One region of the Pseudomonas sp. AK-TSAG1-1 genome, then DNA from elsewhere that is predicted to be linked to it. Evidence: riboswitches for the same ligand, from Rfam matches in the RefSeq annotation. Region 1 holds a riboswitch; the other holds the start of a gene.
What was found. A riboswitch is a leader RNA that binds a small molecule or an ion and turns the genes downstream of it on or off. The one in region 1 is predicted to bind cobalamin.
Positions count from the first base shown of each region.

Region 2: linked by a shared signal. The riboswitch ahead of AC1UK9_RS15410 (CbtB domain-containing protein) and the one ahead of cobO (cob(I)yrinic acid a,c-diamide adenosyltransferase) in region 1 are both predicted to bind cobalamin.

Region 1 covers NZ_CM165965.1:1,898,824-1,904,191, reverse strand. Annotated here, with positions in the region: gene bluB (5,6-dimethylbenzimidazole synthase) at 1-478, opposite strand, end outside; gene AC1UK9_RS08705 (cobyrinic acid a,c-diamide synthase CobB) at 475-1,857, opposite strand; gene cobO (cob(I)yrinic acid a,c-diamide adenosyltransferase) at 1,854-2,465, opposite strand; cobalamin riboswitch at 2,547-2,776, opposite strand; gene AC1UK9_RS08695 (hypothetical protein) at 2,940-3,524, shown strand; gene AC1UK9_RS08690 (PQQ-dependent sugar dehydrogenase) at 3,591-4,904, shown strand; gene AC1UK9_RS08685 (C40 family peptidase) at 4,995-5,368, opposite strand, start outside.
Region 2 covers NZ_CM165965.1:3,484,928-3,490,295, forward strand. Annotated here, with positions in the region: gene cobW (cobalamin biosynthesis protein CobW) at 1-916, opposite strand, end outside; cobalamin riboswitch at 1,015-1,225, opposite strand; cobalamin riboswitch at 2,171-2,392, shown strand; gene AC1UK9_RS15410 (CbtB domain-containing protein) at 2,515-2,712, shown strand; gene AC1UK9_RS15415 (CbtA family protein) at 2,724-3,425, shown strand; gene AC1UK9_RS15420 (cobalamin biosynthesis protein) at 3,422-3,835, shown strand; gene cobM (precorrin-4 C(11)-methyltransferase) at 3,917-4,663, shown strand; gene nfuA (Fe-S biogenesis protein NfuA) at 4,807-5,368, opposite strand, start outside.

The sequences.
Region 1 (5,368 bases):
GCGGCTCGAACAGCGAGACCCAGCCCATGCCCAGTCCTTCGGCACGGGACGCCAGCCACAGGTTCTGGATCGCGCAGGACAACGACGCCATGTCCATTTCCGGCAGCGTACGACGCCCGAAAATGTGCCGTTCGCGATCATCCATCAGCGCCGCGACCAGCACTTCGGCGCAATCGTTGATGCCTTCGACCTTGAGCTTCATGAACTCGTCGCTGCGCTCGCCGAGGGCAATGGCTGTGCGGATGCGTTCTTCTTCGACGAGGTTCTGGATCTGCCCGCGCAAGGCACGGTCGCTGATGCGGATGAAACGCCAAGGCTGCATCAGGCCGACGCTGGGCGCCTGATGTGCGGCCTCAAGCAGACGCCGCAGCAATTGAGGCTCGACCGTGCCACCGGTGAAGTGGCGCATGTCGCGGCGTTCGGCGATGGCTCGGTAGACCGCTTGGCGCTCGCCTTCGGAAAATGCGTTGTCGCTCATGGCCTCTTCGCGAGCAAGCCCGCTCCCACAGGGGTTGGGTGATCCAATGCGGGAGCGGACTTGCTCGCGAAAGCGGCCTCGAGATCCGGTGCAAACAATGCGGCAATCGCAGTCGGATTCGACGGAAAATAAAAGTGCACGTACGACGCCGTCATCCGTCCCTCGCGATACACCGCCTCCGCTCCGCGCCCGCCATTGGGGCTCAGGCCCCGGGCAATCGGCGTCAGTTCAGTGGTGGTCAGGGAATGGTGATAGGTGTGGCCGCGCAACGAACCTTCCGGCAGATCCACCGCTTGCAGCGCCAGTGCTGCCAGACGCTTTTGCATCACCGCATCACCGCGCAGCAGCCCGACCAGCTCAGCGCGGGCGCCTTCGACGTCAGTCAACGAATCGAGTAGATAGAGCATGCCGCCACACTCGGCGAGCAATGGTTTGCCGGCGGCGTGGTGCGCACGGATCGCCTCAAGCATCGCAGTATTTTGCGCCAACGCGACATGGTGCAATTCCGGATAACCGCCCGGCAGATACAGGCTGTCAGCCTCAGGCAACTGCGTATCGCGAATCGGCGAGAAGAAGCTCAACTCGGCGCCCATCGCGCGCAGCAAGTCGAGGCTGGCGCCGTAGGTGAAGGCAAAGGCTTCATCGCGTGCGACAGCAATGCGCACACCTGCGAGCAACGGTTCAGCGGGGATCACTTCAGGCGCGGCGAATTCCACGGCCGGTGGCAGCGCTACCTCGCAACTGCTGGCCAAAGCTTCGGCGGCCGCGTCGAGACGTAAATCCAGGTCATTCAGTTCACTGGCTTGCACCAGTCCGAGATGGCGGCTCGGCAACTCGATCCCCGTTTCGCGGGACAGCGCACCGTACCAGCGCAAGCCTTCGGTGAGGCTGCCCTCGAGCAGTTGCGCGTGACGCAAGGTGCCGACGCGGTTGGCGAGCACGCCGGCAAACGGCAAGTCCGGCTGATAGCGCGCCAGCCCCAGCGCCAGGGCGCCAAAGGTCTGGGCCATCGCAGTACCGTCGATCACCCCGAGCACCGGCACACCAAAGTGTCGCGCCAGATCGGCACTCGAAGGCGTACCGTCGAACAGGCCCATCACGCCTTCGATCAGAATCAGATCCGCCTCGGCGGCGGCCTCCCACAACAGACGCCGGCTTTCCTGCTCGCCGACCATCCACATGTCCAGTTGATACACCGGCGCACCGCTGGCGCGCTCGAGAATCATCGGGTCGAGGAAGTCCGGGCCACATTTGAAGACGCGCACCTTGCGCCCCTGATTGCGATGCAAACGCGCGAGTGCGGCGGTGACGGTGGTCTTGCCCTGACCGGAGGCCGGCGCGGCAATCAGCACCGCCGGGCAGTGACGTGGTTGATTCAAAGTTCGACGCCTTTCTGCGCTTTGATGCCTGCCTGAAAGGCGTGTTTGAGCATGCCCATTTCGGTGACGGTGTCACCCATCTCGATCATTTCCGGCTTGGCCGCACGACCGGTGACGATCACGTGCTGCATTGGCGGACGCGCCTGCAAATCGCTGAGCACCTGATCCAGGTCGAGGTAGCCATGCTTGAGGGCGATGTTCAGTTCATCCAGCACCACCAGACCGATCGACGGATCGCGCAGCAGCTCGCGGGAGACTGCCCACGCGGCTTCGGCGGCAGCAATGTCACGCTGCCGGTCCTGGGTTTCCCAGGTGAAGCCCTCGCCCATCACGTGAAAGCGCACTTGCTCGGGGAAGCGCCGGAAGAACAGTTCTTCGCCGGTGCTGTTGCGCCCCTTGATGAACTGCACCACGCCGCACTGCATGCCGTGGCCCATGGCGCGGGCAAGCATGCCGAACGCCGAGCTGCTTTTGCCTTTGCCATTGCCGGTCAGCACCAGCACCAGGCCGCACTCGTCGGGCGAATTGGCGATGCGTTCGTCGATCACGGCTTTTTTGCGCTGCATACGCGCCAGATGGCGTTCGTCACGCTCGGGGGAATCGGTCATGGGGGAGCTCTCCGTTGAGGCTGGATAACGGCGGGCAGGCACAAGAATAGACGGCAAAAAGCCTGGCATCGCCCACCGTGATGCCGCTGGATGGATCAGGCCGGTCTCCGGGCTCATGAGCGGCGAATCGCCGGCTGCGCGCCTTCCCGCGTCTGTCGACACAGTGGCTCAATGCGCAGCTTTCACTCATTTACCGTTGCGGGGGCAGCGCCGGGATCGCGATCGTTCTTCGCCTGAAGACAACCCTCACCGGCTTCCCTGTTTCACTCTGTCGACACACGTCACAGAGCACCTGAAACAAGCCGCGAAGGTTAGAGGGTTGGGGGTGGAGCGTCAATTAAAGAGGCGGCCGTCGGGCGAATAACTGCCGCCGATCAATTATCTGGCGCCAATCTTGTGCCACACTGATACAAGTGATATCAAAGAGCCATGCTTTTCTCGAAAAAGCCCATCACAACAATAAGGATGATTACGATGCAAGGCATGATCATCAGCAACCCGCGCCTGGAGTTCCTGCGCCCGGTGCTTGAACGCTGGTTTGACTGTATCGACCGCTACAACGCCGTGCGCGGCGACAACGACACGCCTTACTGGCATGACGAGAAAGCCAATCTCGGATTGCTCTCCGCTGCGGCATGGATGGCCGAACTGGTGACCCTTTGCGACACCGCCACCCGCAAGCAGAACGAGGACGGCGAGCGCAATGCCCGCGCTCACCTGTTCCTCGCCGGCGCCGAAGACCGCGCCTACATCCAGGCCACGCAGCGCTGGCCGCGAGTCAGCAACCTCAACCTGACCCAGGCCCTGCTGGAAATCACCAGCGACGCCAAACGCATCAGCTTCGCCAGCGACCTCAAACTCGGTTGCCTGTTCGTCGCGCCGCAAAAAGCCCAGCACAGCGCCAGCCCCGAAGAGCTGCAGGACATGGTCGACGACCTGCAAAAGGAACACTGCTGCGCGGTCGCCTGGTATTTCCCCTACGCCTACCGCAAGTTGCGCAGCGAAGCGGGCAACTATCACCCCGGAATCGCCGTGCTGTTCAAAGAGGCCCGTGGCTGAGCGGTTGAACCATCGGGTGCGCAGGCTCCTCTATGATTAGGCATGCATTCATAGGGAAGATCAGTAATGCGCAAAACCCAACTCGCTCTCCTCATCGCCCTCGCCGGAGGGCTCGCCGCCTGCGGTGAATCCTCCAGCCTGCAAGTTTCCGACGGCACCGGCCCGTCACCGAAGCTGCCCGAACCCAACAAGACCCTGATTCCGACGGTGAACATCGCCCCGGCGATCGGCTGGCCTGCGGGCGGCAAACCGACCGCAGTGGCTGGTACGCAAGTCGCTGCATTTGCCGAAGGCCTCGACCATCCGCGCTGGCTCTACGTGCTGCCCAACGGTGACGTGCTGGTGGCGGAAACCAATGCTCCGCCAAAGCCTGACGACAGCAGTGGCATTCGTGGCTGGGTAATGAAGAAAGTCATGGGCAAGGCTGGCGCCGGCGTGCCGAGCCCGAATCGCATCACCCTGCTGCGCGATGCCGACCACGACGGCGTGGCCGAGACCCGCACGGTTTTTCTGCAGAATCTCAATTCGCCGTTCGGCATGACGCTGGTCGGCAACGATCTGTACGTCGCCGACACTGATCGCTTGCTGCGCTTCCACTACGAGCCGGGCGCGACCGAGATCAAGACGCAGCCGATCAAAGTCACCGACCTGCCAGGCGGCACACTGAACCATCACTGGACCAAAAACGTCATCGCCAGCAAGGACGGCAGCAAGTTGTACGTCACCGTTGGCTCGAACAGCAACGTCGGCGAAAACGGCTTGGATAAAGAGGAAGGTCGCGCGGCGATCTGGGAAGTGGATCGCGCCACAGGCAACCACCGGATCTTCGCCTCGGGCATCCGCAACCCCAACGGTCTCGCGTGGGAGCCCACCTCTGGCGCGCTGTGGACGGCGGTCAACGAGCGTGACGAGATCGGCAGCGACCTGGTGCCGGACTACATCACCTCAGTCAAGGACGGCGGCTTCTATGGCTGGCCCTTCAGCTATTACGGCCAGCATGTGGATGTGCGCGTAAAACCGCAAAACCTCGATCTGGTGGCCAAGGCCATTGCTCCGGACTACGCCGTAGGCCCGCACACCGCCTCGCTGGGCCTGACATTCGCCGAGGGCAACAGCCTGCCGGCGCAATTCAAGGAAGGCGCGTTCATTGGCCAGCATGGCTCATGGAACCGCAAACCGCACAGTGGCTATAAAGTGATTTTCGTACCGTTCGCCGCCGGCAAGCCGAACGGAGCACCGGTCGATGTGCTGACTGGCTTCCTCGACAAGGACGAGAACGCTCTGGGCCGCCCGGTGGGCGTGGTGATCGACCAGCAAGGCGGTTTGCTGGTGGCCGACGATGTGGGCAACAAGGTGTGGCGGGTGTCGTCCGCCAAATAATTTAGCGTCCAGCACATAACAAATGTGGGAGATTCTATGTTTGAGGGTTCCCCTCAAACATAGAATCTCCCACATTTAAAACATCAGCAATTACGGGTTATGCGCCAGATGCTCAGGCTGCAACACCCGTTTGGCGCTCAGATACGCTTTCTGCCAGTACGCCTTCGACAGGCTGTCGAGCTTCACCGTGCCACCGGTTGCCGGCGCGTGCACGAAGCGCCCTTCTCCGACGTAGATCCCCGCATGGCTGACTTGCGAGCCGCCGTTGGTGGCGAAGAAGATCAGGTCGCCAGTCTGCAAGCCTTCCTTGCCGACATTCGGCGCCTGCATCACGATCAGTTCACGCGTCGAACGCGGCAGATTGATACCCGCCGCATCGCGGTAAACGAAACCGATCAGACCACTGCAATCAAAACCCGAATCCGGCGTGTTGCCGCCCCAGCGATAAGGCGTGCCGACCAGGC
Region 2 (5,368 bases), 1.6 Mb from region 1:
GCATCGGCTTGTTCGGGATCGCCGCGAAGCCTTTGACGCGCAGAATGCCGTGCTGAACCACCAGCTGCGTCAGTGCATCGAGCAGCAAGCTTTCATCGGCTTGCGGCAGTTCGATGGAGATCGAATCGAAAGCGTCATGATCGTGGTCATCGTGGTCGTCATCACCGTCGTGGTGGTGATCGTGATGGCTGTGGCGGCTGTCGATGTGCTCTTCGGAACCCGCGCCAAGGCCAATCAACACGTCCAGTGGCAGACGGCCGTTGCTGGCTTCGATGATTTTCACCGCTGGCGGCAGCTCTTCAGCGACTTCCAGACGTACGCGAGCGAGGTCTTCAGGGCTGGTCTGGTCGGCCTTGTTAAGGATCACCAGATCGGCGCTGGCCAGTTGGTCGGCGAACAGTTCGTGCAGCGGCGACTCGTGATCAAGGTTCGGGTCGAGTTTGCGCTGGGCATCGACCTGATCCGGAAACGCGGCGAAGGTGCCGGCAGCCACCGCCGGGCTGTCGACCACGGTAATCACCGCGTCAACGGTGCAGGCACTGCGGATTTCCGGCCACTGGAAAGCTTGGACCAGCGGTTTCGGCAGGGCCAGACCGGAGGTTTCGATCAGGATGTGGTCGAGATCACCGCGACGGGCGACCAGTTCGCGCATCACCGGGAAGAATTCTTCCTGCACCGTGCAGCACAGGCAGCCGTTGGCCAGTTCGTAGACGCGGCCGGTGGCTTCTTCTTCGGTGCAGCCGATGGTGCATTGCTTGAGGATTTCACCGTCGATGCCCAGTTCGCCGAACTCGTTGACGATCACCGCGATGCGGCGGCCCTGAGCGTTGTCGAGCATGTGTCGCAGCAAGGTGGTTTTGCCCGAGCCGAGGAAACCGGTGACGATGGTGACAGGGAGTTTGGCCAGTGTTTTCATCGGATGCCCTTTGGCAAGGTGGCGGGCATACGGGACGAGATCCGCTGCGACCGAGCGCGCGGAAGAATTCGCCACCGGATCACCCCGCCCGGTTGTAGTGAGAAATCTGTCACGAGGCAGGTCTCCTGGCTGACGGTGTTCAGGCTTTGGGCCTGGCATTCGCTGCGCCTTCCCGCTGGCTCTGGATTGAGTTGGCAGTGGCGTGGCAGCGAACAGCACCGTTCACAGTTGCGGGGGCAGCCGCGGCTTGGACCGCGTTCCCTTCTTAGCTTCGGCGTGGGCCGAAGAACCTCGAAAGCGCAAGGCTACGCAGGGTATTGGGATGGGTCAATGGTTGGTGGATTTTGGGATTGGGGGCATATCCGTTGCTTCGGGTGCTGCCGCTGGCGGTTTCGCTCTTACAGCGAGTCCCTTTTTCAAACGCCAAAAAGGAACCAAAAGGCTTTGCCCCGGCGTACGGCACTTCGCCTAGGCTCAGTGTTCCCTCGCTACGGTGTCCATCAGGGGGCATCGCCTACGGTTTGCTTCGCTGCACCTCCTCTCGATGTATGCGGCTTCGCCGCATGGCGCTGCGCGCCTCCCCCCTGATGGACACCTTCGCTCGGCCTGCCGATGGGGCTTTGAGATCAAAGGCAACATCAAAAGCCGGAGCCAGATCCAGATCCAGATCCAGATCCAGATCCAGATCCAGATCCAGATCAAAAGATCACAGCCTTCGGCAGTTCCCACAGGGGATTAGGTGTGTTCAGTTGGAGTTAGTTGGTTGGCGGACCGCCTTCGCGAGCAAGCCCGCTCCCACAGTGGGATCGGGTGTGCTCAGTTAAAGATTGGTCGGCCGTGAGGCCGCCATCGCTGGCAGGCCAGCTCCCACAATTTTAATTCGTGCCCCCCATGCGGCGAAGCCGCCCCACTCAACACGATGAGCGTTAGCTCGAGTAAAGCTTTTGATCTCAAGACCCGCCGGCAGGCTGAGTGGAGGGATTGATCCGGGGGTGGGAGCGCAGCGACCGTTTGGCGCAGCCAAACACATCGAGAGGAGGTGCAGCGAAGCAAACCGTAGGCGATGCCCCAGGATCAATCCCGGAGCGAAGGAACCCGAGCCTAGGCGAGGGCCGAACGTCAGGGCATAGACCTTTTGGTTACTTTTGGGGCGTTTGCCAAAAGTGACCCGCCGTCAGGGCGGAACCCTAAGCGGCCGTTACCGCAGCACCGGATCCACCCACAAAATTGACTAAATTCCCCAACCCATGGTCTCCTACACAACTTGTTACGGGTGCCCTTCACAGGGTGAAACGGGAAACCGGTGAATCATGTGCTTTACTCAAGCCCATGTCAGTCCGGTGCTGCCCCCGCAACGGTAAGCGAGCGAAGCGTCAGATCCACTGTGCCAGTACGGCATGGGAAGGTGATGCTTGCAGGTCGGCCTGACGCCAACCCCTCGTGAGCCCGGAGACCGGCCCGCAACACACAGTGCGCATTGTGCGTCGCTGAACATAACAAACCCGCGGTGGGCGGGCGCTGTTCGAACCTCTGCGTGCCCGACTCGCAGGGGTCTTCATGCGCTCTATTCACCCGCTGACACTCCAGAGGGAAGCGCCATGTCGATCATCAGCAGCACCGGCAGCAACACCGATAAAATCTCCAGCACCGCCACGTTGAGCCAACGCCTGACTGCGGCGATCTTTGCCTCGATCCTGGGTGCCAGCCTCGTCTACTTCGCCGGTTTCTCGCACATCGAAGCGGTGCACAACGCCGCCCACGATACCCGCCACAGCGCCGCGTTTCCGTGCCACTGAGACCTTTCGACATGATCAAGCGAATTGCGCAAACCGCAGGGTTCACCGGCCTGCTGGCTGCCCTGCTCCTCACCCTGTTGCAAAGTTTCTGGGTCTCGCCGTTGATTCTGCAGGCGGAAACCTTCGAAAAAGCCGAACCTGTCGCCGTTCATGAACATGCCGAAGGCGCCATGGCCGGGCACACCCACGACGCACAAGCCTGGGAGCCGGAAGACGGCTGGCAGCGCGTAGTCTCGACCACCGGAGGCAATCTGGTGGTGGCCGTCGGTTTCGCCCTGATGCTCGCGGGCCTTTACACCCTGCGTGCACCGACCAAAACCTCGCAAGGCCTGCTCTGGGGCCTGGCCGGTTACGCGACCTTCGTGCTTGCACCGACCCTCGGCCTGCCGCCTGAACTGCCGGGTACCGCTGCAGCCGATCTGGCTTCGCGCCAGATGTGGTGGATCGGCACGGCCGCCTCGACCGCTGTCGGCCTGGCCCTGATCGTGTTCAGCCGTCACTGGCTGATGAAGCTGCTGGGCGTGGCAATCCTGGCCGTACCGCATGTGATCGGCGCCCCGCAGCCGGAGGTGCATTCGATGCTGGCACCCGAGGCGCTGGAAGCTCAGTTCAAAATCGCTTCGCAGTTGACCAACGTGGCGTTCTGGCTGGCTTTGGGCCTGATCAGCGCCTGGTTGTTCCGCCGCAAAAGCGATGGTCAGTACCACGCATGACCGATGACAGCGCAGCGCCGACCTTCGTGGTCGGCCTGGGCTGCCAGCGCGGCTGCCCGGCCAGCACGCTGCGCGCGTTGCTCGACCAGGCCTTGCAGGCGCATCGCATCGACCTTTTAGCGGTCAAGGCCCTGGCCAGTATCGACTTGAAGCGTGATGAGCCCGGTTTACAGGAACTCGCCGCCCAACTGGCACTGCCGCTGTTGTATTTCAGCAGCGTAGAACTGGCGAGTTATCAGCAGCGTCTGAGCCATCATTCACAGATCGCCTACGAACGTACCGGATGCTACGGCGTTGCCGAAAGTGCTGCGCTGGCCCTCGCCGAACAGCTGATTCAGGCGCCGGCAAAACTGCTGATTTCCCGGCAAAAATACGCCCAGGCCACGTTGGCATTGGCCGGCGCTGCGTAAAATCCCGATAATCCCCCTCTTTGATCATGAGCAATCTTCATCTGAAGCCTTGCCCTGCCCCGTTTTTCACAGGATTTCTTCATGACCGTCTACTTCATCGGCGCCGGCCCCGGCGACCCGGAATTGATCACTGTCAAAGGCCAGCGACTGATTCGCAGCTGCCCTGTGATCATCTACGCAGGCTCGCTGGTCCCGACCGCTGTGCTGGAGGGGCATCAGGCCGAAATCGTGGTCAACAGCGCCGAATTGCACTTGGAGCAGATCATCGAATTGATCAAATCCGCCCACGCCAAGGGGCAGGATGTGGCACGGGTGCACTCCGGCGATCCGAGCCTGTATGGCGCGATTGGCGAGCAGATTCGCTATTTGCGTGAGTTGAATATTGCGTTCGAAATCATCCCTGGCGTTACCGCAACGGCGGCGTGCGCGGCACTGCTGGGTGCAGAACTGACCCTTCCGGACATCTCGCAAAGCGTGATTCTGACCCGTTACGCCGACAAGACTGCAATGCCGGCCGGCGAAGAACTGGGGAATCTGGCGCAGCATGGCGCGACCATGGCGATTCATCTGGGGGTCAATCACCTGGAGAAAATCATCGCCGAACTGCTGCCGCATTACGGCGCGGATTGCCCGATTGCGGTGATTCACCGCGCGACTTGGCCGGATCAGGACTGGGTGGTGGGGACACTGGAGGATATTGCCGCGAAGGTGCAGGCCAAGGGGTTTCGGCGCACGGCGTTGATTCTGGTTGGACGAGTGCTGGGCAGTGAGGTGTTCAGCGAGTCATCGCTGTATCGCGCGGGGCATGCGCATCTTTATCGCCCATGACGGCCCTTTCGCAAGCCAGCCCGCCCCCACATTTGCAATGCGATCACATGTGGGGGCGGGCTTGATCGCGAAGGCGTGATTGAATTTCACGCAAAAAAAACGGCGCTCACGGGGCGCCGTTTTTTATGTCCGCAGCGAACACCTTAGTAGTAGGCGTTTTCTTTCTGCGTGTGGTCGGTCACGTCGCGCACACCCTTTAGTTCAGGAATACGCTCGAGCAGAGTGCGCTCGATACCTTCCTTCAGGGTCACGTCGGCCTGGCCGCAGCCTTGGCATCCACCGCCGAACTGGAGCACGGCGATGCCGTCCTCGACCACATCGATCAGGCTGACCTGACCGCCGTGGCTGGCCAGCCCCGGGTTGATCTCGGTTTGCAGGTAGTAGTTGATGCGCTCGTTGACCGGGCTGTCGGCGTTGACCATCGGCACTTTGGCGTTTGGCGCCTTGATGGTCAGTTGACCACCCATGCGGTCGGTGGCGTAGTCGACGACGGCATCGTCAAGGAACGCTTCGCTGAACGAGTCGATGTAGGCGGTGAAGCTTTTCAGCCCCAGCGCGGTATCTTCAGGTTTTTCTTCGCCCGGCTTGCAGTAGGCAATGCAGGTTTCGGCGTACTGGGTGCCAGGCTGGGTGATGAAGACGCGGATGCCGATGCCCGGGGTGTTCTGCTTGGAGAGCAGATCGGCCAGGTAATCGTGGGCGGCG